DNA from 3 places in the Kitasatospora sp. NPDC088134 genome. Region 2 is predicted to be linked to each of the others. Evidence: riboswitches for the same ligand, from Rfam matches in the RefSeq annotation. Region 2 holds a riboswitch; each other region holds the start of a gene.

Region 1 (9,662 bases), on a different contig from region 2:
GGCTCTGCCCCAGCACGCTCGGCACCGTCGCGTACACCGCGCTCGACAGCGTGTACGTCACCCCGCCGACCACCAGCACCAGCGCCACCAGCACCGCCGACCAGATCAGCGGCTTGCGGCCGCGCGGTGGCCGGGCGGCCCGGCGCGCGGCCCGGCGGCCCGGGGCGGCGTCCGCCACCGGCGGGCGGGGCGGCAGCAGCAGCTCCGGCGGGACCTCCAGCACGCTGGTGCGCTCCAGGCCGCCCGGGGTCGGGATCACCGCCGTCGCCTCGCCCGGGTTGAACTGCGGGGTCGGCCGGTTCGAGGCCGGCGGCTCCGCGTCCAGCCGCGCGGCGGGCAGTGCCCGGCGGGCCCGCTGCAGCGCGGCCAGCAGCTCCACCGCGTCCCACGGCCGGGCCTGCGGGTCGCGGGCGGTCGCCGCCGCCACTATCGCGTCCAGCTCCGGGCCCACCGCGGGCGCGGTCAGCGACGGCGCCGGGACGTCCTCGTGCAGGTGGCGGTACATCACCTGGGCGGCGTTCTCGCCGGTGTGCGGCTTCGCGCCGGTCAGCGTCTCGTACAGCAGGATGCCCGCCGCGTAGACGTCCACCCGCTGGTCGGTGTCGACGTCCCGGCGGATCTGCTCCGGCGCCAAGTAGGAGACGGTGCCCAGCAGTTGGCCCGCCTGGGTGGTGCTGGAGCCGTTGTCCTGGCCGGTCAGCAGCCGGACCAGGCCGAAGTCGGCGACCTTCACCAGGCCGTTGTCGGTGATCAGCACGTTCTCCGGCTTGACGTCCCGGTGCACCAGCCCGGCCCGGTGCGCCGCGCCCAGCGCCGCCAGCACCGGTTCCAGCACGTCCAGCGCGGCCCGCACCGACAGCGCCCCGCGGTCGCGCAGCACGTCGCGCAGGTTCCGGCCGGGGACGTACTCCATCGCCATGAACACCGCGTGCGGGTCGGCGCCCTGGTCCAGCACGTTCACCACGTTCGGGTGCGCCAGCCGGGCCACCGCCTTCGCCTCCCGGATGAAACGGGCCGTGAAGTCGGCGTCCCCCACCAGCGAGGGGTGCATCACCTTCAGCGCGACCGTCCGGTCCAGCCGGGTGTCGGTGCCCCGGTAGACCGTCGACATGCCACCGACGGCGATCCGCTGCTCGACCCGGTAGCGGCCGTCCAGCAGCACGCCGTACAGGGGATCGTCGATGGTCATGTCCACCAGAGGAGTGTAGGGGCCGGGCGGTTCCCGGGCCGGGAGGGGGCGGGTGTCGGGCGGCTCACCACAGGACGCGCGGCGGGTGCAGGGTCAGGGCGGTGAGCAGCGCGGCCAGCAGCAGGCCGTGCGCGAGCAGCGCGCCGAGACCGGACCGGCGGAGCCGGACGGCCGGGGGCGTGCCGGCGCGGGCGGCCGCTGCCCCGATCGCGGCGCCGAGCAGCACCGGGACCAGCAGCACGCCGACCCGGCCGCCGGTCCGCACCAGCAGCCACCCGTCCAGCAGCAGCACCGGGCCCCACCACAGCGCCGCCGCCGCGAGGTCCCCGCCGGCGCGTCCGTCCGTCCCCATCCGCATCCCCTCCGGGGGCGAGGACGCGCCGGAGGGGCCGGGCGGTTCGGCGGGGGTCAGAACGCGGGGCGCTCGCGGGTGTCGGCGAGGCCGGCGACGGGGGAGGACGCCTCGGCGTAGTAGCGGCGCGGGATGCGGCCGGCCCGGTGGGCGAGGCGGCCCGCCTCGACGGCCAGCCGCATCGAGGCGGCCATCAGCACCGGCTCCTGGGCCCGGGTGACGGCGGAGGCCAGCATCACCGCCGAGCAGCCCAGCTCCATCGCCAGCGCGACGTCGCTGGCGGTGCCCGCGCCCGCGTCCAGCACCACCGGGACGTTGGCGGCCTCCACGATCAGCTGGAAGTTGTGCGGGTTGCGGATGCCCAGGCCGGAGCCGATCGGCGAGCCCAGCGGCATGATCGCCGCGCAGCCGACGTCCTCCAGCTTGCGGGCCAGCACCGGGTCGTCGTTGGTGTACGGCAGCACGGTGAAGCCGTCGTCCACCAGGGTCTCGGCGGCGTCCAGCAGCTCGATCGGGTCGGGCAGCAGGGTCCGCTCGTCGGCGATCACCTCCAGCTTGACCCAGTCCGTGCCGAGCGCCTCGCGGGCCAGTCGGGCGGTCAGCACGGCCTCGCCCGCGGTGTAGCAGCCGGCCGTGTTCGGCAGTACCCGGATGCCGTTGCGGGTCAGCACGTCCAGCACCGACCCCTGGGTGGCGGTGTCCACCCGGCGCATCGCCACCGTGGTCAGCTCGGTGCCGGAGGCCAGCAGGGCCTGCTCCAGCACCTCCAGGCTGGGGGCGCCGCCGGTGCCCATGATCAGCCGGGAGCCGAACGCGGTGCCGGCGATGGTGAGCACGTCCTCGGCCATCGGTCAGCCCCCCTGGACGGCGGTGAGGATCTCGACCCGGTCGCCCGCGCCGAGCACCGTGCCGGACCACGAACTGCGCGGCACCACCGCCTCGTTGACAGCGGCGGCGATCCCGGTGGGGGCGGCCGACACCTCGGCGACCACGGTGTCGAGGGTGGTGGCGGCGGGCAGCGTGCGCGGCTCGCCGTTGACGGTCAGCGTGATGGGGTTCATGCGGGGACCTCGGTGCGGAAGCGGTGGGGGGTGAAGTCGGCGGCCAGGGCGGGCAGTTCGCCGGTGGCCAGGTAGTCGGCGAGCAGGTCGGCGGTGACCGGGGTGAGCAGCACGCCGTTGCGGTGGTGCCCGGTGGCGGCGGCCAGCCCGGGCAGCGCGGTCGGGCCGAGCAGCGGTGCGTTGTCGGGGGAGCCCGGGCGCAGCCCCGCGCCCGTCTCCGCCAGCTCCAACTCGGTGATCCCGGGCACCAGTTCGTGGGCGTCCCGGAGCAGCTCGTAGACCCCGCCGGCCGTCACGGTGGTGTCGTGGCCCTGCTCCTCGGTGGTCGCGCCGACCACCAGCTCGCCGTCGGCGCGCGGCACCAGGTAGATGTGCTGCCCGCGCACCACCGCGCGGACGTTGCGGGACAGGAAGGGCGCGTACCGGGGCGGCACCCGCAGCCGCAGCACCTGGCCCTTGACCGGGCGGATCGCCGGCAGTACCCCGGCCGGCAGGCCCGGCAGCAGGTGGCTGCGGGCGCCCGCGGCCAGCACCGTGCACCCGGCGGACAGCTCGACGCCGGTCGACAGCCGGACGCCGGTGGCCCGGACCTCCCCGGCCCGCCCGGCGGTGGTCAGCAGCTCGGCGGCCGCGGCCCGGTGGAAGGCCACCCCGAGCCGCTCGCAGGCCGCCACCAGCGCGGCGGCCAGCCGGCGGCCGTCCACCTGGTGGTCGTCGGCGACGTGCAGGCCGCCGCGCACGCCCGGGGCCAGCATCGGCTCCAGCCGGCGGCACTCGCGGCCGGTCAGCCACTCCGAGGACAGGCCCAACCGGGCCTGGAAGGCGTGCAGTTCACGCAGCTCGGCCCGGTCGTCGGCATCCAGCGCCACCGCCAGGGTGCCGGTCGCCCGGTAGCCGGTGTCCAGCCCCGTCAGCTCGGTCAGCTCGGCCGCGAAGGCCGCGTACCGCCGGTTGGACACCATGCCCAGCCGCAGCAACGGCTCCTCGCCGTACTGCAGTTCGGTCACCGGGGCGAGCATCCCCGCGGCGACCTGCGCCGCCCCGCCGCCCGGCGACGGGTCCGCCACCGCGACCGACAGGCCGCGCTGCGCGGCGCGCCAGGCCACGCCCAGCCCGATGATCCCCCCGCCGACCACGAGCACGTCGGAATGTGCCACAGCGGCTTCTTCTCCCTTCGCCGGCATGACCCGGATCAGGTTCGGACGGTCGCGGGCCGCCGCAGCCCGCCTCTCAGCCCGGTGCGCCGGGCTCCCGTGATCAAGTGACTCCCCTCCACCTTAACGCCGCGCCGATTCCGGCCCGATTCCGGCCTGAGGACGCCTGCCTGCGGCGGGCCCCGCTCGGTAGGGTGGGCGCCGTGGCTGAGCTGAGGACAACGGACCGGGCCGTCGTGGTCGGAGCGGGCATGGCGGGCGCGCAGGCCGCGCTGAACCTGCGGCAGGGCGGCTGGCGGGGCCCGATCGCCCTGCTCGGCGACGAACCCCACCCGCCCTACGACCGCCCCCCGCTCTCCAAGGACGTCCTGCTCGGCAAGGCCGACAGCACCGCCTTCGAGATCGACTGGGCCGGCCTGGACGTCGACCTCCTGCCCGGCCGCCGCGCCACCGGCCTGGACCCCGGCCTGCTGCACACCGACGGCGGCGAACTCCCGTACCAGGCCCTGGTGATCGCCACCGGCGCCGAGCCGCGCACCCTCCCCGGCCTGCCCGGCGCCCGCACCCTGCGCACCGTCGACGACGCCCTGGCCCTGCGCGCCGCGCTCGCCCCCGGGCGGAGGGTCGTGCTGGTCGGCGCGGGCTGGATCGGCGCCGAGACCGCCACCGTCGCCCGCGCCCTCGGCTGCGAGGTCACCGTGGTCGAGGCCGCCGCGACCCCGCTGGCCGGCGCGCTGCCCGCCGAACTCGGCGCCCTGATGGCCGACTGGTACGCCGCCGCCGGGGTCGACCTGCGCTGCGGTGCCACCGTCGCCGGGGCCGCCGACGGCGGGGTGCTGCTCGCCGACGGCACCCACCTGCCCGCCGACGAGGTGGTGGTCGGCATCGGCGCCCGCCCCGCCACCGACTGGCTCACCGGCGGCCCGCTCGCCCTCGACCCCGAGGGCACCGTCCCCGTCGACGACCGGCTGCGCACCGCGCTGCCCGGCGTCTGGGCGGCCGGCGACTGCGTCTCCTACCCCTCCGCCCGGCTCGGCGGCGCCCGGATCGCCGTCCAGCACTGGGACCACGCCCTGCACTCCGGCGGCGCCGTCGCCGCCTCCGTGCTCGGCACCCTGGACGCCCCCTACGACCCCGTCCCGTACTTCTGGTCCGAGCAGTTCGGCCGCACCGTCCAGTACGCCGGCCGGCACGCCGGGGCCGACCACCTGCTCTGGCGCGGCTCCCCGTCCGACCCCGCCTGGACGGTGCTCTGGCTGCGCGCGGGCGCGCCGGTCGCGGTGCTCGCCGTCGACCGGCCGCGCGACCTGGCCCAGGGGCGGCGGCTGATCGAGCGCGCTACGGTGCTCGACCCGGCCCGCGCCGCCGACCCGGCCGTCCCGCTGAAGGCGGCCGTGGGCTAGCACCTGGGTAGGCTGGGGCCGTGAGCACGATTGATCCCAAGACTGACGCCCTGGTCCCCGCGTGGGTGTACCTCCCCGACATCGCCGAGCGCTGGGGGGTGGTGATCACCGAGATCCGCGACATGGTGCGCGCCCGCACCCTGCTGGCGGTCCGGCGCGGCGAGAACAACTCCCTGCAGGTGCCCGCCGACTTCATCGAGGACGACGGCCTGGTCAAGCACCTGGCCAGCACCCTCACGGTGCTCCGCGACTGCGGCTTCTCCGACGAGGAGATCCTGGAGTGGATGTTCACCGAGGACGCGTCCCTCCCCGGCACCCCGATCCAGGCCCTGCGCGAGAACCGCGGCACCGAGGTCAAGCGCCGCGCCCAGGCCCTGGCCCTGTGACTGCCCGGCCGACGGCCCGTCAGCGGCTCGCCGACGCGCGGCTCTACCTCTGCACCGACGCCCGCCGCGCGCAGGGCGACCTGCCGGAGTTCCTGGACGCGGTGCTGGCGGGCGGTGTCGACATCGTCCAGCTCCGCGACAAGGGCCTGGAGGCCAAGCAGGAGCTGGCGTACCTGGAGGTCTTCGCGGACGCCGCGCGCCGGCACGGCAAGCTGCTCGCCGTCAACGACCGGGCCGACGTCGCGTACGGTGCCCGGCCCGACGTGCTGCACCTCGGCCAGGACGACCTGCCGGTGCCCGTCGCCCGCCGGATCCTCGGCGAGGACGTGCTGATCGGGCGCTCCTGCCACGCCGAGGACGAGGTCGACACCGCGATCGCCGAACCCGGCGTCGACTACTTCTGCACCGGCCCGGTCTGGCCCACCCCCACCAAGCCCGGCCGCCACGCGCCCGGGCTCGACCTGGTCCGGTACGCCGCCGCGGCCCGGCCGGAACGCCCCTGGTTCGCCATCGGCGGCGTCGACCTCGGCAACCTCCAGCAGGTCCTGGACGCGGGCGCGACCCGGGTCGTGGTGGTCCGCGCGATCACCGCCGCCGAGGACCCGGGCGCGGCGGCGGCCGAACTGGCCCGCCGGCTGCGGTAGGCCGCCCGGTCGGGAACCGCACGGTTCCCGACCGCACTCCGTGCAGGCATGGAGTCCATCGCCACGCCCGCCCGCCGGGCCCGCCGGATCGTGCTGCTCGCCCCCGTACTGCTCGGGGCGGCGGCCGTCGCCTTCCTCGCCCAGCGGCCGCTGCACCACGCCGGGTGGCACGGCTGGACGGGGACGGCCAACGGCATCGTGTTCCTGACCGTGGCCGCCCTGCCGTTGGCCGCGCTGACGGCGCGGGCGCTGGCCGCGCGGCGGCGGGCGGCCGGGGTCCAGCCCGGGTGGGCGCGGCGTTCGGCGCTGGCCGAGGTCGGCACGGTCTACGGGACGGTGCCGTGGGTGTGGATGATCCTGCTGCCGGGCGCCGACCCGGGCGGTCCGCGCCGCCGGGTCAACCTGGTGCCGCTGCACGACCTCGCGGAGATCGTCGCCGCCGGGCCGCCCGCCACCGCGGTGGCGCAGATCGTCGGCAACCTGCTGGTGTTCGCCGCGCTCGGCGCCCTCGTCCCGGTCCGGTTCGCCGCGCTCGCCTCGGTGTGGCGGGTGCTGGCGCTCGGCGCGGCCTGCTCGGTGCTGGTGGAGACCGCCCAGTACGTGCTGCGGCTGGACCGGGTCTCCTCGGTCGACGACGTGCTGCTGAACGCGGCCGGGGCGGCGCTGGCGGCCCTGGCCACGCGCCGCTGGTGGCGCCGTCCGGCGGCCTGAGGCCGCGGTCAGTACGTGCGGACGGTCGCCGCGTCGGCCAGCGCCCCGAGCGCCGCGCGGGCGGCGGCGTCCGCGAGCGGGGCGGCGGCCAGCGCGGCCATCGACTCGGCCAGCAGCGCGTCGATCCGGGCCTCGACGGCGGCCGGGGCGCCGCTGCGGGTGATCAGCGCGCCCAGGTCGGCGATCTCGTCCGGGGTGAGGTCCGGGGCGCCGAGCCGGGTGTCCAGGCGGCGGGCGTCGGCGGGGGAGAGGCCGCGCATCGCGTGGGCGACCAGCAGGGTGCGCTTGCCCTCGCGCAGGTCGTCCCCGGCGGGCTTGCCGGTGACGGCCGGGTCGCCGAAGACGCCGAGCAGGTCGTCGCGGAGCTGGAACGCCTCGCCGAGCGGCAGGCCGAACGCGCCCAGGGCGTCCACCAGGTCGGGGCCGGCACCGGCCAGCAGCGCGCCGACCTGGAGCGGCCGCTCGATGGTGTACTTCGCCGACTTGTAGTGCAGCACCGTCCGGGCCCGGTCGAGCGCCCCGGCGTCGGCGGAGTCCCCGGCGACCGGCTCCAGCACGTCCAGGTACTGACCGAGCATCACCTCGGTGCGCATCAGGTCGAAGGCCGGCTTCGCGGCCGAGACGGCCGCCGCCGACAGCCCCGAGCGGTGGAACAGCTCGTCGCACCAGATCAGCAGCAGGTCGCCGAGCAGCACGGCGGCCGAGGTCCCGTACTGCTCGCGGTCGCCGCGCCAGCCGCTGGCCCGGTGCAGGTTCTCGAAGCGGCGGTGGACGGCGGGCAGGCCGCGGCGGGTGTCGCTGCGGTCCATCAGGTCGTCGTGCACCAGGGCGCTCGCCTGCAGCAGTTCCAGCGCGGCGGCCGCCCGTTCGATGCCGGGGTCGTCGGCCGCGCCGCCGGCCGCCCGCCAGCCCCAGTAGCAGAACGCGGGCCGCAGCCGCTTGCCGCCGTCCAGCAGGAAGTCGCGCAGCGCGTCGGCGACCGGCCCGAGCTGGTCGGAGATGCCGGAGAGCAGGGCGGTCCGCTCGGCCATGAAGGTGCCGAGCGCGGTGTTGACGCGGTCGCGCACGTCCTCCGCGTCGACGGGGTTGCGGGGAAGGCGGATGGAGGAGGGCACCTGGAACTCCGGATCGTGGGCTGACAGTCAGACTAACGCGCCCGATCGGGTGCCCCGGCCCGCCGTCGGGCCCGCCCGCGCCCCGTCCAGCCGTTCGCCCGGTCGTTCGTCCAGCTGTTCGGGCAGTTCGGCGGGGGAGTGGCGGGATCTCATCCGGTGTCTCACGGGCTGGACGCCGTTTGTCCGGGCCGCGCCGCCGACGGCTAACCTGCCTGCATGGCACTCGGCATTCCCTCCACCAGAAGCGACCGCGCACAGACCGTGCGCGACCTGCTGGCGGCAGGCGACCGCTCCTTCTCCTTCGAGTTCATGCCGCCCCGCGGCGAGGAGGGCGAGCGCAAGCTCTGGGACGCGATCCGCCGGGTCGAGTGCCTGGAACCGAACTTCGTCTGCATGACCTACGGCGCGGGCGGCTCCTCGCGCGGCCGCACCGTCGACCTGGTCGGCCGGATCGCCACCGAGACGACGCTGACGCCGGTCGCCCACCTCACCGCCGTCGACCACTCGACCGCCGAACTGCGCAACATCATCGGCCAGTACGCGGACCAGGGCGTGCGCAACGTCCTCGCGGTGCGCGGCGACCCGCCCGGCGACCCGATGGGCGAGTGGGTCCGGCACCCCGAGGGCGTCGACTACGCCTACCAGTTGGTCGAACTCATCAAGGGCATCGGCGACTTCTGCGTCGGGGTGGCCGCGTTCCCGCAGATGCACCCGCGCTCCGAGAACTGGGACGAGGACATCCGGCACTTCGTCGCCAAGTGCCGGGCCGGCGCGGACTACGCCATCACCCAGATGTTCTTCGAGGTCGAGGACTACCTGCGGCTGCGCGACCGGGTCGCCGCGGCCGGCTGCGCGACGCCGATCATCCCGGAGATCATGCCGGTCACCAACATCCGCCAGCTGGTGCGCTTCCCGCAGCTCTGCGGCTCGGACTTCCCGCCCGAGTTCCGGCGCCGCCTCGAAGCCGCCGCCGAAGACCCGGCCGCCGTCCGCGCGGTGGGCCTGGAACACGCGACGGCCATGGCCGAAAGGCTCCTCGCGGAGGGCGCCCCGGGCCTGCACTTCATCACCCTCAACCACTCCACCTCCACCCTGGAGATCTACCAGAACCTGGGCCTCCACCAGCGTTGACCCCGCCTGCGGCGGGCTTCCGGGGGTTTCGCCTGCGGCGGGCTGATCGGGGCGAGGGGTGTTCGGCCCGCGGCCGGCTGTTGCGGGCGCCCCGGCCTGCGGCGGGCAGCTGGGGTGGAGGGTTTCGCCTCCGGCGGGCCGGTGGGGGCGATGGATGCTCGCTCTGCGGTGGGCGCCCTGGGTTTGGCGGTCGGTGCTTCCGGCGGGGCTGGGATTTCGCCTGCGGCGGGCTGGTCGGGGGCAGGAGCCTTCGGCCTGCGGCCGGGTGCGGTGTGGGTTGCCCCGGTCTGCGGCGGGCGTCGTGGGCTCGGTGGGCGGGGGTTTCGCCTGCGGTGGGCTGATCGGGGGCGGCCTGCGGCCGGGTGTTGAGGGGGCCCCGGCTTGGGGTTGGCGGTGGCTCTGGGCCGGGGTGGGGGCTGCCGGGTGGCGGGGCGGTCGGGGATGAGGTGGTGTTCGGCCGGAGGCTGTACAGTCGCCCGCAACTGTGCGGTGACGGAGGTGGCGGGATGGGCGTCG
Region 2 (9,662 bases):
CCAACAACAATCATGAATATAGCAGCGGGCCCACCAGGATCGGGCCGGAAAGCACCGGGCGCCGCTCCCGGAGGTCAGCCTCCGGGAGCGGCGCCCGTCAGGGTCGCAGCCCTACCTCAGCCCGTCAGCGGCAGGTAGACCCGGTTGCCCTGGGCCGCGAACTCCGCCGACTTCTCGGCCATGCCGGCCAGGGCGTCGGCGTCGAACTCGGTGGCCACGGCCGACGATCCGTCACCGTGCTCGTCGCGGATCTGCTGGGAGACCTTCATCGACGACAACGTCAGCCCCCAACCAGCACATCCGTGGATATCGCCCCAGGACCGCCCTGTGAGGCATCATCGGGCAGAAGATCACGCTCCTTGACGGTGTCCACTCGAATGTTCGCCCGCCGTCTCCATGGCCGGGCCCAAGCCAGAGGCAGACCTGTGACGAGTCCGTCCGATCAAGAACTGTGGGCCGCTGTCGTTTCTGCTCGCCGCGAGCTCAACCGCGTGCAGGCCGAGTTCTACCAGAACGCCACCGACTCCACAGGTGTCCTACGAGATGCGCTCCGTGAGCGCGGCTGGGGTCAGACAACAGCTCTGCGCCACCTGGACGGACTCTCCCGAGACACACTGGATCTCCTGCCGGAGTTGGTGTGTCTGGTCATCTCCGACCGAACCCATCGATGGGCTGTCGAGGCGATCGACCACATCTCGCACGACAAGTTGATGCCTGCGCTTACACCCCTTGTCCGGCAACACCTGGACAGCGAGGACGCATACGAATACGGATGCCTCGCCAGTCTGGCTGCACGTATCCAGGCATGGCCCCTGCTGCAGGAGATCGTCCAGCGAGCACTGAGCAGTGCCGATCCCGAGATCCGGGAGCTTGGCCGGTTCTATGCCGAGAGGTATGACTTCCTTCAAGGAGTCGCCCAGGACGAGCTGGCCCCAGGAGAGACCTCGTCGGCCGCCAACGCCTGACGGGCCGAGCGCCCGCACCGGGAAGGCCCCCTCCTCCTTCCCGGTGCGGGCGCTGCTGCGAGCCGTTCCGTCAGTCGGCCAGCGGGAGGTAGACCCGGTTGCCGTTGGCAGCGAACTCCTCGGACTTGGCCTTCATGCCGGCTTCGGCCTCATCGTCGCTGGTCACGGCCATGTCGTCGCCGTAGGTGTCCATGATGCTTTTACTGATCTTCATCGAGCAGAACTTGGGGCCGCACATGGAGCAGAAGTGCGCGGTCTTGGCGGGCTCGGCGGGGAGGGTCTCGTCGTGGAAGTCGCGGGCGGTCTCCGGGTCGAGGGCCAGGTTGAACTGGTCCTCCCAGCGGAACTCGAAGCGGGCGTCGGAGAGCGCGTCGTCCCAGGCCTGCGCGCCGGGGTGGCCCTTGGCGAGGTCGGCGGCGTGGGCGGCGATCTTGTAGGTGATGACGCCGGTCTTCACGTCGTCCCGGTCGGGCAGGCCGAGGTGTTCCTTCGGGGTGACGTAGCAGAGCATCGCGGTGCCCCACCAGGCGATCATCGCGGCGCCGATGCCCGAGGTGATGTGGTCGTAGCCGGGCGCGACGTCGGTGGTCAGCGGGCCGAGGGTGTAGAACGGGGCCTCGTCGCAGATCTCCTTCTGCAGGTCCATGTTCTCGCGGATCTTGTGCATCGGGACGTGCCCGGGGCCCTCGATCATCACCTGGACGTCCTTGGCCCGGGCGATCCGGCCCAGCTCGCCCAGCGTGGTGAGTTCGGCGAACTGCGCCTCGTCGTTGGCGTCGGCGATCGAGCCGGGCCGCAGGCCGTCACCGAGCGAGAAGGTGACGTCGTAGGCGCGCAGCAGGTCGCAGAGCTCCTCGAAGTGGGTGTGGAGGAAGTTCTCCTGATGGTGCGCCAGGCACCAGGCGGCCATGATCGAGCCGCCGCGCGAGACGATGCCGGTCTTGCGCCGGGCGGTGAGCGGGACGTAGCGCAGCAGCACGCCGGCGTGCACCGTCATGTAGTCGACGCCCTGCTCGCACTGCTCAACCACGGTGTCCCGGTAGACCTCCCAGCTGAGCTCCTCGGCCCGGCCGTCGACCTTCTCCAGCGCCTGGTAGAGCGGGACGGTGCCGATCGGGACGGGGGAGTTGCGCAGGATCCACTCGCGGGTGGTGTGGATGTTGCGGCCGGTGGAGAGGTCCATGACGGTGTCGGCGCCCCAGCGGGTGGCCCAGGTCATCTTCTCCACCTCCTCCTCGATCGAGGAGGTGACCGCCGAGTTGCCGATGTTGGCGTTGATCTTCACCAGGAAGTCGGTGCCGATGATGGCCGGCTCGACCTCGGGGTGGTTCACGTTGACCGGGATGACGGCCCGGCCGCGCGCCACCTGCTCGCGGACGAACTCCGGTTCCAGGCCCTCCCGGAGCGCGACGAACTCCATCTCGGGGGTGACCAGGCCGCGCTTGGCGTAGCCGAGCTGGGTGACGGCGACGCCGTCCCGGGCGCGCAGCGGGCGGCGCGGCCGGCCGGGGAAGACCGCGTCCAGGTTGCGCAGGTCGCCGCCGCGCGGCGCGGTGTGCTTGATCCCGTCGTCCTCGGGGCGGGCCTCGCGGCCCTCGTACTCCTCGACGTCCCCGCGCTGCCTGATCCACGGGTCGCGCAGCGCGGGCAGTCCGCGCCGCACGTCGGTGGGGACGGCGGGGTCGGTGTACGGCCCGGAGGTGTCGTACAGCGGGACGGTCCCGCCGTTGGTGAGCCGGACCTCGCGGTAGGGGACCAGCAGGTCGGGGCGGCTGCCCCGGCGGTACGCCTTGCGCCAGGCCGGGGTGGGGTAGCCGGTGGCGGCCGACTGGTGGGCAGACGTGTCTTCGGCAAATGCGGTCATGCGACCTTCAACTCCCTACGCCGGCATTACCCGGTCAGGTTCCTGCGGTCGGCGCAGCAGGTGGTACGCGGGCCCGCGTACCGTCAGCGCCCTCTCAGCCCGGTGCTCCGAGCTCCCGTTCCGCGCAGGCGTTCGCCGCCTGCGTCCGTCGCTCACCGTAGGGCACCGGGCCCGCCCGGTCCAGGGCGCGTCCCTGGCCCCGCCATGCGCCGGAGGCGCAACTCCCGCGCGCCGCCGAGCTGTTCGCCACCCGGTCGACGTGGGAGAATGGCCCGGATGATCGGGCTGACGGGGCGGGTGACGGGGCGGATCGGCGCCGGGCTGGTCGGCGAGGTGATGGTGCACATCCCGGAGCGGCAGGGCACCGAGGCGTTCCTGGCGTACCTCGCCGTCCCGGGCGAGCGGCTGGAGCCCGGCTCGATGGTGGTCGTGGTCGAGTACCAGCCACCGCGCACGGTCTACGTCGCGCCGCTCTGAGCCTCCGTCAGCATGCGAACGGTTGAGGCCGTCCAGCTGTTTCGAGACGGTGACGGTCGACACCGGCGTTCCCTCTTCCACCGCGATCGGGACAGGCGCAGAATGCGGGCTGCCACCGGATTCCGCGCCATCCTGCACGACCGAAGCGCAGCCACGGAACCGGTGTGCCCTGAAGGGGGAGATTGCCGATGCTGATCGGCATTGTCGGCGGAGCCGTCGCTGGCCTCGTCGCACTGATCGTGCTGTTCAAACTCATGTGGCGGGTGGCCGAGCCCAACGAGGCCCTGGTCATCTCCGGTTCCAAGCACGGTGAGGGGCTCGGCTTCCGGGTCGTCACCGGCCGGGGCACCCTGGTGATCCCCGGCATGCAGGTGGTGCGCCGGCTGTCGCTGGACCTCAACGAGGCCGCGCTGGACGTCGAGTGCGTGACGTCGCAGGGCATCCCGGTGCACGTCAAGGGCGTGGTGATCTTCAAGGTGGGCGACGACAACGCGTCCATCGCCAACGCCGCCCGCCGTTTCCTGGACCAGCAGAAGATGATGGGCCACCGGGTGCACAACGTGTTCGCCGGCCACCTGCGCTCCATCGTCGGCGGGCTGACCGTCGAGGACATGATCCGCGACCGCGAGCGCCTCACCGGCGAGACCCGCTCCGCCTCGGGCATCGAGATGGAGAAGCTCGGCCTGATCATCGACTCGCTGCAGATCCAGGAGATCCTGGACCCGACCGGCTACATCACCAACCTGGCCGCGCCGCACGCCGCCGCCGTCCAGCGGGACGCCCGGATCGCGGCCGCCGAGGCCGACCGCCGGGCCACCGAGGCCGAGCAGGAGGCGTTCGCCCGGAAGGCCGAGGCGACGCGCAACTCCGGTATCCAGCAGGCCGGTTACCAGGCCGAGATGGACACTGCGGCGGCCCGCGCCATGCAGGCCGGACCGCTCGCCCAGGCCGCCGCCCGGCAGGAGGTGGTGGTCCAGGAGACCAAGGTCGCCGAGCTGGAGGCGCGCCGCAAGGAGCAGCAGCTCCAGGTCGACGTCCGCAAGCCCGCCGACGCCCGCGCCTACGAGACCCGCACCAAGGCCGAGGCCGACCGTGACGCCCGGATCTCCGCCGCCGAGGCGCTGTCCCGGGAGACCGAGCTGAAGACCGCCGCCGAGGCCAACCGGGTCAAGGTGGCCGCGGCCGCCGAGGCCGAGGCCACCCGGGCCCGCGGTCTGGCCGCCGCCGAGGCCACCCGCGCCACCGGTGAGGCGCAGGCCGCCGCCGAGGCCGCCAAGGGCCTCGCCGAGGCCGAGGCGTCCCGCGCCAAGGGCCTCGCCGAGGCCGAGGCCACCCGGGCCAAGGGCCTCGCCGAGGCCGAGGGCATCAAGGCCCGCGCCGCGGCGCTGGCCGAGAACCAGGAGGCGGTGGTCGCCCAGCAGCTCGCCGAGAACTGGCCCGCCATCGTCCGGGCCGGCGCCGACGCGTTCGGCAACGTCGAGCACATGGTGCTGCTGAACGGCGCCGAGGGCATGTCCGAGATGTTCGCCAAGGCCCTCACCATGGGCGGCACCGGCCTCGGCCTGGCCCGCCAGCTGCTCAACTCGATGACCCCGGACGCCCCGGCCGAGCCCGCGAAGGCCCCGGCCCCGGTGGCCCAGGTCATCCCGGTCCAGAGCACCGACTCCGAGTGACCGGCCGCTCCTGACGGGCCGTTCCGCACCACGACGCCCCGTCGGGAGCGCCGACCGATCCGCCCGGTGGAGGCCCCACCGGGCGGATCTCCACATTTCCCGCCCGCGCTGAGTACTCGTACTCACGCCCGAACGGCCGCCACCGCGCCAGCATCGAGACATGGACAGCCTGCCCCGCATCGGTATCACCGCCGTCGGCTCCGCCCTGCCCCGACAGACCGTCACCTCCGCGCAGCTCCAGCAGGAGGTCGCGGCGGGCTCCCGGCTGCCGCTGCCGGACGGCATGTTCGAGAAGGCCACCGGCATCCGCACCCGCCGCTTCGCCGGCCCCGACGAACACCCGTCCGCGCTCGCCCTGGCCGCCGGCCGCCGGGCGCTGGCCGCCCGCGGCCTCGAACCCGCCGACCTCGACCTGCTGATCTTCGCCTCCGCCTCCCGGGACGTCTGCGAACCCGCCACCGCCCACCTGGTCCAGGCCGAACTCGGCTCCCGGGCCCACGCGCTGGACGTCTCCAACGCCTGCAACAGCTTCCTCAACGGCATCGACACCGCCCGCGCGATGATCCTGGCCGGCCGCGCCCACCGGGCCCTGGTCGTCACCGGCGAGACCCCGAGCCGGGCGATGCGCCGCGACCCCTCCGGCCTCGCCGAGTTCCGCGACGGCTTCGCCGGCTACACCTTCGGCGACGGCGGCGCCGCCGTGGTCGTCGAGCGGGTCGAGCGCGGCGGCATCCTCGACATCGAGACCGAGACCGCCTCCGAGCACTGGGCGGTCGGCGGCATCCCCGGCGGCGGCTCCCGGCACCCGCGCGGCGACGAGTGGAGCTACTTCCGGGGCGGCGGCAAGGAGTTGCGCGGCGTCTTCGAGAAGATCGGCGCCGACATCCTCACCCGGGTCGCCGCCCGCACCGGCCTCGGCTGGGACGCCTACGCGCGCGTCCTGGTCCACCAGGTGACGCTGCCCTACCTGGAGCGCTTCGTCGAGCTGACCGGCGTCCCCGCCGAGAAGCTGGTGGTCACCGTGCCCGAGCTCGGCAACCTCGCCTCCGCCACGATAGGCGTCCAACTCGACCGGATCATGCCCGAGTTGAACCCCGGCGACAAGGTCCTGATGGTCGGCCTCGGCGGCGGCGTCAGCCTGATCACCATGGTCTGGGAGAAGTCGTGACCGCCCTCTGGGTGGTCGTACCCGCCTACCAGGAAGCCGCCCGGATCGACGGCGCCCTGCACGCCCTGGCCCGCCAGCACGACCGCGACTTCACCCTCCTCGTCGTCGACAACGGCTCCACCGACGCCACCGGCGACCGGGTCCGCGCCTTCGCCGAGCACGCCCCGTTCCCGGTCCACCTGCTGGTCGAACCCGAGAAGGGCGTCGGCAGCGCCGTCGACACCGGCTTCCGGCACGCCATCGACCACGGCGCCCGCCTGCTCGCCCGCACCGACGCCGACTGCCTCCCCGAACCCGGCTGGACCGCCGCCGCCCGGGCCGGCCTGCTCGCCTCCGGCGGCCTGGTCTGCGGACGGGTCACCGCCCGCCGCGACGAGCACGGCCCGGTCGGCCGCGGCGTCTTCCGCGCCCTGGTCGCCCTCGGCGCGCTCTTCGGCCGCGTCCGCCCCGCGCACCACCGCCGCCACGGCTACCTGACGCCCTACCGGATGCACGCCGGCAACAACATGGCCGTCACCGCCGACCTCTACCTCACCAGCGGCGGCATGCCCCGCCGCCCCTCCCCGACCGACCGCACCTTCATCAACCGGGTCCGCCGGCACACCACCGCGATCGTCCACCGCCCCGACATGGTCGTCCAGAACTCCACCCGCCGCATCCGCGCCTACGGCCTCCGCGGCACCGCCCGCTGGTACCTCGAACGCGGCGCGGGCCACCGCGACGTCGACATCCGCTGACTCCTGCGGAGAGCGCCGGGGGCCCAAGCTCCAGGGGCCCGGGGAACGGCGGTGCCGAGGGGCAGGTGTCTCACGGGCTGCGATGCGCCACCCCGTTTCGGGCCGAAGGTCTTTTGGCCGACGCCCCGTAGCGCCCCTCTGTGTCCCGGCGCATCGCCCCTCGGCCCCGCCGTTCCCCGGGCCCCTGTTTTCTCCCGTCCCGCCTGCCTGAAAGTTTCCCCCTGAATACCCCCGCTGCGAAAGGAACCTGCTCGTGCTGGACCGGCTCGATCGAACGCTGCGGGAGGGCGGCCCGCGCCCGGCGCTGCTGGGGAGCGGCGGGGCGCCGGCCCGTTGCGGTGAGCTGGCCGCCCTCGCCGACCAGTACGCCGCCGCCCTGCACCACCGCCACGGCCTGCGCCCCGGCGACACTCTCGGGGTCGCGGTCCGGCCCGGCCCGCGGGCTCTCGCCGTGCTGCTGGCCGCCCACCGCCTGGGCCTGCGGGCCGCAGTGCTGGACCCGTCGGCGGGGCCGGACGTGCTGCGGGCCCGGCTCGCCCTCGCCCCGCCCGCCCTGATCCTCGCCGACGCCGCCGTGCAGGCCGCGGCCGGCTGGGCCCGCCCGCTGGCCCGCCGCGTACACCTGGAGCTGCCGCCGCTGCACCTGCTCGGGCCGGTGGCGACCGTCGGCCGGCGCCTGCCGGGCTGCGCCCCGGGTCTCGGCGGGCACCCGGGGCCGCCGCCGAAGCCGTACGAGGGCGACGGGGACGCGGTGATCGTGTTCACCTCGGGGACCACCTCCGCCCCGCGCGGCGTCGTGCACTCCCGGGCCTCGCTGGCCGCCGGCATGCGCGCGGTGGACGCGCTGGTGCGGCCCGGCCCGGGCCGCCTGGTGCTGGGCGGGACGACCTTCGTGCTGGTCCCGGCCCTGGCGGCGGGCGCCACCGTCGCACTGCCCGCCCGCCGGAGCGCCGCGCTGCAACGGCAGATCGACCGGCTCGCCCCGGACGAGACCTACCTGACGCCGCCCCAGCTCCGGCCGCTGACCAGGCTCACCGGCCGGGTCTGGACCGGCTCCGCCCCGGCCGACGCCGCCCTGCTCCGGCGGGCCAAGCAGGCGGGCGCCAGCGAGGCGTGGGGGGTGTACGCGCTGACCGAGCTGTTCCCGGCGGCCGCCGTCGAGGAACGCGAGAAGAGCGCCCACGAAGGCCCCGGCGACCTGCTCGGCACACCGCTGCCCGGCATCCGGACCCGGCTCGGGGCGGACGGCGAACTGCTGCTCGCCGGGCCGTCCGCCCGCGACCGCTACCTCGGCGAGGACCCGGACCCGTGGGTGCGCACCGGCGACCGCGCCGCCCTCGACCCGGACGGGCGGATCGTGCTGGCGGGCCGGCTCAAGGACATGGTGCTGCGCCGCGCCGAGAACATCTATCCGGGCCTGTACGAGCCCTCCCTGCACCTGCCGGAGGTCGAACTCGCCGTCCTGGTGGGCGTTCCGGCCCCGGACGGCGACGAACGGCTGGTCGCCCTGGTCCAGCCCCGGGCCGGGGCCGACTACCGGCGCCTGCGCGCCGACCTGCGCGCGCCGCTGGCCCGGATGGGCTCCGCCCGCCCGGACGCCCTGCTGCTCGGGCCCGTCCCGCTGGCCGGGCGCTCCCGCAAGCCCGACCGGGCCGCCGCCGCCCGCCACTGCGCCGACCGGCTCGCCACCGACCCCACCGGGAGCACCCTTTGACGCTCCGTCGCACCGATCCCCGCCGGGCCGCCCGCCGCGCCGACCGGGCCGTCTACCTGCGCAGCCACCCGGTGCTGTTCGCGCTGCTCGCCGCCACCCGGCACCGGCCGCTGCTCCGGCTGGGCCGGACCGTCCTGGTCCACCACCCCGACGCGTACCGGCAGATCCTCACCAAGGTTCCGCTCGACCGCACCGCCGAGCACACCACCGGCGGCACCGCGGCCCGCCTCACCGGCGGGGGCCTGCTGTTCGACCAGAGCGGGGCCGAGCACCGCGCCTCCCGGCGGGCCCTGGGCCACCTGCTCAGCAGCGAAGGCATCGCCGAACTGCGGCCCGGCTGGCATCAGTTGATCGACAGTCGGCTCACCGGCGGCCGCGTCGACCTGGTCCCGGTGGTCCGACTGCTCGCCGGCACCACCGCCACCGCCCTCACCGGCAGCACCGCCGACCCCCTGGAACTGGCCCGCGCCGCCGAACGGGTCGCCGCCGCGACCGCCCGCACCCACCTGCCCGGACTCCCCCGGCCCGGTGCACGGCGCCGCGCCCGCGCCGCCGCGGAACAGCTGCGCCTGCTGCTCCCGGACCCGCAGGACGCGATGCTCGCCGTCGCCGCCGTCAACACCACCCTGGCCGCCCTGCCCCGCGCCGTCGCCTGGTGCGCCCGCGCCCACTGGTGGGACCGGGCCCGGCAGGACCCCGACGCGCTCGCCGCCGAACTGCTCCGCCTCACCGCCGCCTCCCCCGTCCTCCCCCGGGCGGCCGCCGCCGAGGCCACCGTCCTCGGCCACCGCCTGCGCCCCGGTGACCGCCTCCTGCTGGTCGCCCGCCACGCCGCCCAGGCCCACCGCGACACCCCCGACCACCCCCTCGCCACCCGGGCCCCCTTCGGCCTCGGCCCCCACACCTGCCCCGGCGCCGCCCTCGCCCGCGCCCAACTCACCACCCTCCTCACCACCCTGACGCCCCACCACCCCCGCCTCCACCGCACCACCCCGAACCCCCGCAGCGCCCTCCCCTCCTACCGCACCTGCCTCCTGACCCTCCGGGGAACCCCGTCAGGGGCC
Region 3 (9,662 bases), 230 kb from region 2:
CGAGGGTGACGGTGGTCTTGGCGGGCTTGCCGTCGCGGGTGTACTCGACCTCGACCTTCTCGCCGGGCTTGTGGGTCCAGATCTCGCTGACCAGGGTCGGGCCGCTGTCGATGGCGATGCCGCCGAGCTTGGTGATGACGTCGCCGGCCTTGAGGCCGGCCTGGTCGGCGGGGCCGCCCGGGGTGACGGCCGGGGTGTCGCGGACGGCGGCGGTGGCGATCTGGGCGCCGTCGCCGCGGTAGTCGTCGTTGCGCAGGACGCCGAGGATCGCGTAGACCGGCATGCCGTCCTTGATCAGGGTCTGGGCGACCCACTTGGCCTGGTTGATCGGGATGGCGAAGCCGAGGCCGATCGAGCCGGCCCGGCCGTTGCCGCTGGTGTTGGACTGGATCGCCGAGTTGATGCCGATCACCGAGCCGGAGGCGTCCAGCAGCGGCCCGCCGGAGTTGCCCGGGTTGATCGAGGCGTCGGTCTGCAGGGCGTTCATGTAGGAGGCCTGCGCGCCGGTCTCGTCACCGGAGGCGACCGGGCGGTCCTTGGCCGAGATGATGCCGGTGGTGACGGTGCCTTCGAGGCCGTACGGGGCACCGATGGCGATGGTGGCGTCGCCGATGGCGACCTTGTCGGAGTCGCCGAGCGGGAGCGGGTTGAGCTTCCCCGTCGGGGGCTTGTCGAGCTTGATCACCGCGACGTCGTAGCCCTCGGCCCGGCCGACCACCGAGGCGTCGTACGAGGAGCCGTCGGAGAACTTGACGGTGAGCTTGCCGCCCTTGGCGGCCGGTGCGACCACGTGGTTGTTGGTCAGGATGTGGCCCTCGGTGTCGAAGACGAACCCGGTGCCGGTGCCGGACTCGCTGGAGCCCTGGGCCTTGATGGTGACGGTCGACGGCAGCGCCTTGGCCGCGATCCCGGCGACGGACTCCGGGGCCCGGTCCAGGTTCTGGTGGGTGTTGCCGACCGTGACGGTGGTGCTGTTGTGGCTGGTCCCGGCACTGGAGGTGTCGTTGCGGTCCGCCACGGACGCGCCGATCGCCCCGCCGATCAGGCCCGCGACCAGCGCGACGGCCGCGACCAGCCCGATCAGCTTGCCGCGCTTGCCCTTGTCCGGGCCGCCGGCCCCCGGCTGCGGGACGCCCCAGGGCGCGCCCGGCCCGCCCGCGCCGCCGACCGGTTCGAGGCCGGACGGGTTGCCCCAGCCGCCGACCGGGTGGCCGGCGCCGAACGGGTGGTGCGGCTGCTCGGGCCCGCCGTAGCCGCCGTGCGCGCCGGGCCCGGCCGGGCCGCCGTCCTGGGCGAACGGGACCGGAGCGGCCGGTACCGCCGGGGCGACGGCCGTCGGCGCGTCGTGGCCGGGGGCCGCAGCGGCGGCGGGCGCCGGAGCCGCGAACGGGTTGGCCGGGGCGGCGGGCGTGCCGTACGGGTTCTGGAACGGCGGCGGGGCGTCGTCCGGGACCGCGGCCGGCACCTTGCCGAGCTGGATGGTCTCGTCCGGACGCGGCGCAGCAGGAGCAGCGGGAGCTGCGGGAGCAGCTGCAGTGGCCGGTGCGGCGGGCACCGCCGGGGCCGGCGCGGGCGGGGAGACAGGGACGGCCGGGGACGCGGGGACGGCCGGCGGCGGCGCGTCGAGGTAGGCGGGAGCCGGCGCGGGCGTGGCGGAGCCGGCGGCCACCGCCTCGGTGCCGGTGGGCTCGGGGCCCTTCTCCGGCGGGGTGGTACCACTCGCGTGCTCGGTGCTCACGGACGACCTCCATCGCTGACAAGACCTTGGACTGCGGACCGCGGCGGCGCGCCCGGCGCGGTCGCAACCTCGGAGCACAGTTTTTCCTATGCCGGATTCGGACACCGTAAGCGGGCCCCTGAAGAAATCATGAGAAGCCTTAGGCCGCTCTGACATGCACACAAGTGGTCCCGCGATGCGGACGTCCGACCCCCCGGCCTTGGCGTTCCCCCGTCCGGGGGCTAGCCTTTCGCTCCTGTAAACCGAAGAACGTCGCGGGAGCTTGGACCAACCAGGCTGAGAGTGCGCCGGTTCGACCGTAGGCCATGGCGGTGACGCCACCGCGGTCGAGGGGGCGCTGACCGCCGGAACCTGTCCGGGTAATGCCGGCGTAGGGAGTATCGGCCATGACGGCTGTTCCGTCTGCCCCAATTTCCGATCATGGCGCCGAGGCGCGTGCCGAGGCCCCGCTGACCCTCGACACGGCCCCGCCGCGCACCCTGGACTTCCGGGCGCTGTTCGCGCTCTGGGCGAACCTCGGGGTGAGCCTGATCGGGTTCACCAGTGCCGCGACGGTGCTGGGCGAGCAGGGTCACGAGCTGGGGTTCACCGCCGCGGTCACGGCGATCGTGGCGGGCACCGCGATCGGCACCGCGATGCTGGCGGTGGCCGCCCTGGTGGGCGCCCGCACCGGTGCGCCGGCGATGGCGGTGCTGCGCGGCCTGTTCGGCACCCGGCTGTCGTACGTGCCGACGGTGCTGAACATCCTGCAGTGCGTCGGCTGGGGCGTGTACGAGCTGACGGTGATCGCCTGGGGTGCCCAGACGGTGACCGGCACCGAGGGTTGGCGCTGGCTGTTCGTGCTGCTGGCGGGCGTGCTGACCACGGTGCTGACGATCTGGCCGCTGGGCGCGATCGCGGTGCTGCGCAAGTACGTGGCGGTCGCGGTCGGCGTGGCGATGGTGTACTTCACCGTCCAGTTCGCCCGGCAGGGCTTCCCGGACCCGGGCGCGGGCAACTGGGACGGCTTCCTGGCCGCGACGGACGCGGTGATCGCGGTGTCGATCTCCTTCGTGCCGCTGGCCGCGGACTACACCCGGCACGCGCGCAGCTCGGCGAAGGCGTTCTGGGGGACGTTCTCCGGCTACACGGTGGCCCAGGTGTGGTGCTACGTGCTGGGCGTGGTGGCGCTGCTGCAGTCGGGCGGCGACGCGAACCGGATCTTCGAGTCGTTCACCGGGGTGGCCGCGGGCTGGGCGTTCCTGCTGGTGCTGGTGCTGCGCGAGTCGGACCAGTCGTTCGCCAACGTGTACTCGACCGCGATGTCGATCCACAACCTGTGGCCGCGGGCCGACCGGCGGGTGCTGACCGGCGGGATCGGCGTGCTGGTGACGGTGCTGGCGCTGCGGATCAAGGAGTTCACCGACTCGTACTACGGGTTCCTGGGCCTGATCGGGTCGGTGTTCGTGCCGCTGTTCGCGGTGCTGGCGGTGGACTACTTCCTCGGTGCGGGCCGGCGCGGCTGGGACCTGTCGCAGGACGCGCCCGCGCGCTGGGTGATGCTGCTGCCGTGGGCGGTCGGCTTCGCGGTGTACCAGTTCCTGGCGCCGTCGAAGATCGGCGACTGGTGGACCGGCCGCTGGTCGGACCTGCAGCAGGCCGTGCACTTCACCCCGCAGGCGTGGAGCTCGGCCTCGCTGTTCTCGTTCCTGGTCGCGGCACTGGTCACCCTCGCGGTGGCGGCGCTGGGCGGCGGCCGGAAGGTCTGACCCCGGGGCGAGCGGGCTCAAGGGCTCAAGGGCTCAAGGGCTCAGGAGCTCAGGAGCTCGGGAGCTCGGGACACTCAGGAGCTCAGGGGATCAGTACGACCTTGCCGGTGACGGTGCCGGACTCGGCGAGGCGGAGCGCCTCGGCGGCGTCGGTGAGCGGGAGGCGGGCGGCCAGCGGCGCGGTGATCTCGCCGCGCCGGACGGCGTCCAGGACGGCGGTGAGGTCGGCGCGCAGCCGGGCCCGGAAGCGGTCGCGGCCGAGCGCCCGGCCCGCCCAGATGTTGTAGAAGCGGGCGCGGCGGCCGTTCGGCAGGGCGTTCCACCACCAGGTGCGGGCCAGCAGCTTGAGCACCGGCCACTGCTTGGAGCCGGTGTCGTCGCGGGTGGCGGCGCTGCCGTAGGCGATCAGGGTGCCGCCGGGGGCGAGCAGGTGCCAGGAGTCGACCGCGCTGCGGAGGCCGACGTGGTCGAAGACGGCGTCCACCCCGCCGGGGGCGAGGCGGCGGACCTGGGCGGGGACGTCACCGGTCCGGTAGTCGACGGGGGTGACGCCGAGGGCGCGCAGCGCGTCGTGGTGGCGCGGGGAGGCGGTGCCGATCACCTCGGCGCCGGCGGCGCGGGCGAGTTGGGCGAGGAGCTGGCCGACGCCGCCGCCCGCGCCGTGCACCAGGACGGTCTGCCCGGCCCGGACCTTTGCGTGGCGGTGCAGCATCTGGTGGGCGGTGATGCCGTTGACGACGGCGGTCTCCGCCTCGGCCGGGTCGAGGCTGTCCGGGACGGGCACGGTGTCGGCCGGGTCGAGCAGGACGTGGCTGGCCCAGCCGCCGGTCTTGGTGAGCGCGGCGATCCGGCGGCCCGTCAGGGCGGGGTCGGTGCCCGGGCCGGTGGCGGTGATCCGGCCGACCAGGTCGTAGCCCGGGACGAACGGGAACGGCGGCTGGTCGTAGTAGCGGCCGCGGCGCATCTGCTGTTCGGCGAAGGAGACGCCGGTGGCCTCGACGGCGACCAGCACCTGCCCCGGCCCCGGGGCGGGGACGGCGGAGCGGCGCACCAGCAGGCCCTCCGGTTCGACCAGGCCGGGGAGGACGATCTCGACGAGCTGCCCGGGGGCGCGGTGGTCGGGTCCGTGGTTCATGGCACTTCCTTTCGATAGAAGCTCTCGCTTCTGTTAGACCCTCTAACTCTTCAAGTTCTAGCATCACGCTTTCGTGAGAGTCAACAACAACAGTGATATGGTCTAACGGAAGTGAGGACATCTGACGAACGCGTGACACCAACACGGCAGTGAAGGGGCACCCCCATGGAGACGGAGACCGGCACCCCGCGGGAGCGCTACCGCACCCAGGTCCGCGAGGAGGTCAAGCGGCACGCCCGCGCCCAGATCGCCGAGGCGGGCGCCTCCGCGCTGTCGCTGAACGCGATCGCCAAGCGGATGGGCGTCAGCGGCCCGGCCCTCTACCGCTACTTCGCCAACCGGGACGAGCTGATCACCGAGCTGATCACCGACGGCTACCGCAGCCTGGCCGAGGTGCTGGGCGCCCGGGCCGGTCAGGGCGGTGACCTGCCCGAGCTGGCCCGGGCGCTGCGCGAGTGGGCGCTGGCCGATCCGCAGCGCTACTTCCTGCTGTACGGCACCCCCGTCCCGGGCTACCACGCCCCGCCGGAGACCACCGAGCTCGCCGCCGCCACCATGTCCGCCCTGCTGGACGCCGCCGCCCGGCACCAGCAGCCGCCGGTCGACCCGGGCCGGGCCGACGCCCGGCTCTACTCCCACCTGGGCGGCCGGCACGACTGGGCCGGTCCGCGCCGGGCCAGCGCCCACGAGCTGCGCCGGGCGCTGGCGTTCTGGACCAGGCTGCACGGCGTGCTCTCGCTGGAACTGGCCGGCCACTTCACCGGCATGGGCCTGGACCCGGAACTGCTCTACACCGCCGAGGCCGAGGCGCTCGCCCGGATCTGACCGCACGCCCCCGAACCGCCCACCCGCGAACCGCCAACCCCGACACCCCCGAACCGCCCACTCACAAACCGCCCACCCCGAACCGCCCACCCCCGGAGAGCGGGGACGCAGGTGTTCACCGGGATGTCGCCGTGCCGGAAGCCGGGCGACATCCCGGCCCTCGTAGGGTGGACGGCGTGAACACCCAGCACAGCGCCGCGACCGCGCCGAACGCCCCGATCGACCGTTCCGCGGTGAAGGTGATCGCCCACCGGGGCTCCTCGGCGGCCCTGCCGGAACACACCGAGCAGGCGTACCTGCGGGCCCTGGCGGAGGGCGCGGACGGGCTGGAGTGCGACGTCCGGGTCACCGCCGACGGGCAGCTGGTGTGCGTGCACGACCGTACGGTGCGCCGGACCTCGGACGGCCAGGGCGTGGTGTCGGCGATGACGCTGGCTCAACTCTCCCGGTTGGACTTCGGTTCGTGGAAGCACCCGGAGCAGCCGGAGCCCAGCCCGGTGCTCACCCTGGAGCGGCTGCTGGAGCTGGTCGCGGACGCCGGTCGGCGGGTGGAGCTGGCGATCGAGACCAAGCACCCGGTGCGCTACGCGGGCCGGGTGGAGTCCGAACTCCTGCGCATGCTGGGGCGGTTCAACCTGCTGCCGGCCTCCCCCGAGGAGTCGACGGTGCGGGTGATGAGCTTCTCCGAGCTGGCCCTGCACCGGGTCCGGCGGGCCGCCCCGGCGGTGCCCCGGGTGTACCTGTGGGAGCGCCGGCTGCCGGTGCTCGGCCGCACCCGCGCGCTGCCCGGCGGCGCCGCGATCGCCGGCCCGGGCATCGACCTGGTGCGCCGCGACCCGGGTCTGGTGACGGCACTGCGCCGGGCCGGGCACCGGGTGCACGTGTGGACGGTGGACCGCCCCGAGGACGTCGAACTCTGCCTGGAACTGGGCGTGGAGGCCCTGATCACCAACCGCCCGGCCGACGTCCTGGCCCAGCTCGGCCGCTGACCGTCCCCGCGCCCCGACCGCCCACGCCCAGCCCCGCAGGCCCCGCACCGGGCCGCCCCCGCACCCAATCGCGCGACAGAAATACCGAACGGGGTATTTCCGCGCGCCCTTTCCCATGGATCACCACAACAGAACGTGAGAGACGCCTCACCTTTTGCCTCCGGTCCGCACGGATGTCGTTAATGCCGCCATCGGATCGTCGAACGTCCGTTTCCGACGCATTACCTGCGGGCATCCATCCCTCGGCAGAAGCCTGAAGGAGGTCCGGGGGTGGCGTTGATGGTGGCACGAGCTGTGCCAGTTCAGGCCGGGTCGTCCTCATCGGCCATGGCCGTTCCGCACGGTCCGGCCAGTGTTTCGGCAGCCCGGCGGAGGCTGCGCCGTGATCTCGGCGACCGCGCGATACCCGATCCGGTGATTGACGACGCGGTGTTGATCCTCTCCGAACTGCTCAGCAATTCCTGTCGGCACGCCAGACCCTTGCGCCTCGCGGACGAGCCGGGCGAGCCGAACGGGCCGGGTGAGCCCGGTGAGCAGGGCAAGCAGACTGACGGAGCGACAGGCGGAGCAGCGGACGGAGCAGCAACAGGCACGGCGGCGGCGATCTGGTCCGACGGCTACGGCCCGGCGGGCGGGGACGACGATCCCGGTACGGTGCTGGTGAGTTGGCGGATGCGCGGCGACGGCCTGCTGACCCTGGAGGTGACGGACGGCGGGGCGAGCACCCGTCCGGTGCCGGCCGGGCCGTCGGTGACGGCGCACGGCGGGCGGGGGTTGAACATCGTCGGGCAGCTGGCGCGGGACTGGGGCGTGCGGCACGCACCCGGTCAGGTGACGGTGTGGGCGGAGCTGCCGGCGTTCGGGCAGGTCGTGGGCGGCGGGCGGCGCCGGAGCGCCTGAGCGGGGCGGCGCGGGCGAAGTAGGCTGCCGGGTGCAACCCGTCCGACCTCCCCGGGAGAGCCGCACCATGGCCAAGAAGGCCGCGAAGAAGCAGCCCAGCCAGTCCACCGCCGTCGAGGGCGAGGTCCCGGTCGTCGGGGCGCGCGAGGCGTGCCCGTGCGGTTCGGGCCGCCGGTACAAGGCCTGTCACGGCCGCCAGGCGGCCCACGCGGTGCAGGAGTTGGTGCACCGTCCGTTCGAGGGCCTGCCGGGCGAGGCGGACTGGGTGGCGCTGCGCGAGCTGGTGCCGGCCGCCACGGTGCCGCTGAAGCTGGCGGCGGGCGTGGCCGAGGAGGCCGTCGGCGAGGTGCCGTCGGTGACGCTGGCGACGGTGCTGCCGCTGGCCTGGCCGGCGCTGCGGCGGGCCGACGGCTCGATCCTGCTGGGCCTGCAGACCCAGTCCTCCTCGGGCGACCTGAGCCGTGACCTGGCGGACGCGCTGGAGCTGGCGCTGGCCACCGAGCCGGGCACCCCGGTGCCGGCCCGCCGGACCACGCCGGGTGGCCGACGCCTGCAGGAACTGCTGGACACCACGGCGGAGTTCACGCCCGAGGTGTTCACCGGCTTCGAGTTCTGGCTGGAGGACGCCGAGGCGGCGACCGGCGAGGTGGCGGCCTCGCTGGAGCGGGCGAACGCCTCCGCGATCCCGACCGAGAAGCTGGCCGGGGTGGACTCGGCGTACTGGTGCGGCACCCCGGACAAGAACCACCTGCGCTGGGTGATGACCGTCCCCGAGGAGCAGTTGCTGGACGCGCTGGCCCGGCTGTCGGCGGCCGGTGAGAGCTCGCTGGGCGAGGGCACCAAGCTGGTCGGCTCGTTCCGGGCGCACGGCTTGACGGTGCCGGTCTGGGACCTGCCGGTGGACATGGCCGCCGCCGAGGTGGAGAAGCCGGCCGCGGAGTTCGCCGCCAAGCTGGCCGAGGTGCTGGCCGCGCCCGCGCCGCTGACCGCGGAGGAGCGCCGGGCCCGGGCGAACCTGGTGAGCCGTCAGATCACCCTGAACTGACCGGAATCCGCCGGAACCGGCCGGAAAGCGCTCCACCGGGATCCGGGAAGCGTTCAGGGAAGGGTTCCGGGAAGTGATCCGCGTCACATTTCCGCCGCGCCACCGGGATTCTCCGGGGCTCCCCCGGGGCCCCTCCGGGAGTTCCCAAGGGCCTTTCGGCGTGGACAAATTGGCGCGGAGCCGGATCTTTGTTACTGTTTGAACAGTCCGACCGCTGGTGCATCCCCCGTCGCCAGCGGTCGGACATTTCTCGTTACGGGCCGTACCGTACCGACTTTCTGACGGGGCATCATCAAATACCTGGTCAGCGCCGCGGGAGCACCACCGCGCTCGCGGTGATCATCCCGCCGAGCAGCGTCCCGACCTCCGGCAGCCAGGGCCGCCCGGGGCCCGGCCGGCGCACCCAGTGCACCGGGCCCGCGCCCGTCCGCGAGGGCGGCAGCACCAGGTAGCCGCCCGGCCCGTGGTAGCGCAGCACCCCGGGCACCCAGGGCCGTTCGGCCAGCAGCGCGCCGAGCTCCGGCAGCGTGTAGGGGGCGGTCAGCAGCACGAACCGGCCCGGCGTGCCGAGCACCGGCCCGTAGGGGACGCCGATCTCGTCCAGGTGCCGCAGCAGCCACGGCCCGGCCGGGCGGGGCAGGCTCACCGCGCCCAGCGCCCGTCCGGTCGCCGCCAGCACGGGCGCGCCCGGCGACCGGCGCTCCCACCACCAGCGCACCATCCGCGGATCGGTGGTGGCCGCCTCCAGCGGCGGGTCGCACGGGTGCGCGCCGGGCGTCGCGCAGACCCGGTCGGCGCAGGAGCACGGCCCGGACGCGCCGCGCAGCGGGCGGGCGCCCGGCACCACCGGCCAGCCGCAGCCGACGGCGGCCTGCAGGGCGGCGGCCAGCACCAGCGTCCGGGACCGGCGCCCCGGCATCCACTGGACCACCCGCTCGGACAGCGGCTCTCGGCGAGGTGGGCGCATGGCGGCTCGTTCCTTTCCGCGTCCGGGGTCGGCGTGCTCGACGTACTCGATGTGTTCGACGTACTCGATGTGTTCGACGTGCTCGGCATGACCGGCTGCGGCCGGGTGACCGGTCCGATCGGCGCGGGCCGCGGTGCGTGTGCGTCCCGACTACCCGCCGCTGGAACGAGAATCCCCCATACGCCCGGATGGACGCGGCCCCCGGGGCCCCGGTTCCACCGTACGAGTGAGTGCGGGCCGCCCCGGGCGGCACCCCGGCGGCCTGCGCATACGATCCCTGGCACGTTCGGCCGCCGCACTCCTGGACATGCCCCG

What was found. Region 2 has a riboswitch for thiamine pyrophosphate ahead of thiC (phosphomethylpyrimidine synthase ThiC). Riboswitches for the same ligand answer to the same signal wherever they lie in the genome.
Region 1: it holds a riboswitch for thiamine pyrophosphate, as region 2 does, so the genes downstream of both, thiO (glycine oxidase ThiO) here and thiC (phosphomethylpyrimidine synthase ThiC) in region 2, are expected to answer to the same signal.
Region 3: it holds a riboswitch for thiamine pyrophosphate, as region 2 does, so the genes downstream of both, ACIOHG_RS13010 (purine-cytosine permease family protein) here and thiC (phosphomethylpyrimidine synthase ThiC) in region 2, are expected to answer to the same signal.

Annotation. Positions count from the first base shown of each region.
Region 1 covers NZ_JBIUTD010000003.1:107,571-117,232, forward strand. The annotation lists gene pknB (Stk1 family PASTA domain-containing Ser/Thr kinase) at 1-1,189, opposite strand, end outside; gene ACIOHG_RS06315 (hypothetical protein) at 1,254-1,541, opposite strand; gene ACIOHG_RS06320 (thiazole synthase) at 1,598-2,389, opposite strand; gene thiS (sulfur carrier protein ThiS) at 2,393-2,602, opposite strand; gene thiO (glycine oxidase ThiO) at 2,599-3,786, opposite strand; TPP riboswitch at 3,755-3,867, opposite strand; gene ACIOHG_RS06335 (NAD(P)/FAD-dependent oxidoreductase) at 3,951-5,159, shown strand; gene ACIOHG_RS06340 (Rv2175c family DNA-binding protein) at 5,180-5,545, shown strand; gene thiE (thiamine phosphate synthase) at 5,542-6,189, shown strand; gene ACIOHG_RS06350 (VanZ family protein) at 6,238-6,900, shown strand; gene ACIOHG_RS06355 (polyprenyl synthetase family protein) at 6,909-8,015, opposite strand; gene metF (methylenetetrahydrofolate reductase [NAD(P)H]) at 8,232-9,146, shown strand; gene ACIOHG_RS06365 (hypothetical protein) at 9,653-9,662, shown strand, end outside.
Region 2 covers NZ_JBIUTD010000006.1:32,778-42,439, forward strand. The annotation lists gene ACIOHG_RS11910 (thiamine biosynthesis protein ThiC) at 117-269, opposite strand; gene ACIOHG_RS11915 (hypothetical protein) at 426-965, shown strand; gene thiC (phosphomethylpyrimidine synthase ThiC) at 1,036-2,829, opposite strand; TPP riboswitch at 2,825-2,958, opposite strand; gene ACIOHG_RS11925 (hypothetical protein) at 3,106-3,306, shown strand; gene ACIOHG_RS11930 (flotillin family protein) at 3,495-4,979, shown strand; gene ACIOHG_RS11935 (3-oxoacyl-ACP synthase III family protein) at 5,140-6,147, shown strand; gene ACIOHG_RS11940 (glycosyltransferase family A protein) at 6,144-6,884, shown strand; gene ACIOHG_RS11945 (class I adenylate-forming enzyme family protein) at 7,138-8,598, shown strand; gene ACIOHG_RS11950 (cytochrome P450) at 8,595-9,662, shown strand, end outside.
Region 3 covers NZ_JBIUTD010000006.1:263,335-272,996, reverse strand. The annotation lists gene ACIOHG_RS13015 (S1C family serine protease) at 1-1,738, opposite strand, end outside; TPP riboswitch at 1,983-2,134, shown strand; gene ACIOHG_RS13010 (purine-cytosine permease family protein) at 2,125-3,486, shown strand; gene ACIOHG_RS13005 (medium chain dehydrogenase/reductase family protein) at 3,569-4,621, opposite strand; gene ACIOHG_RS13000 (TetR/AcrR family transcriptional regulator) at 4,787-5,446, shown strand; gene ACIOHG_RS12995 (glycerophosphodiester phosphodiesterase) at 5,623-6,435, shown strand; gene ACIOHG_RS12990 (ATP-binding protein) at 6,706-7,335, shown strand; gene ACIOHG_RS12985 (DUF5926 family protein) at 7,403-8,380, shown strand; gene ACIOHG_RS12980 (bifunctional DNA primase/polymerase) at 8,685-9,347, opposite strand.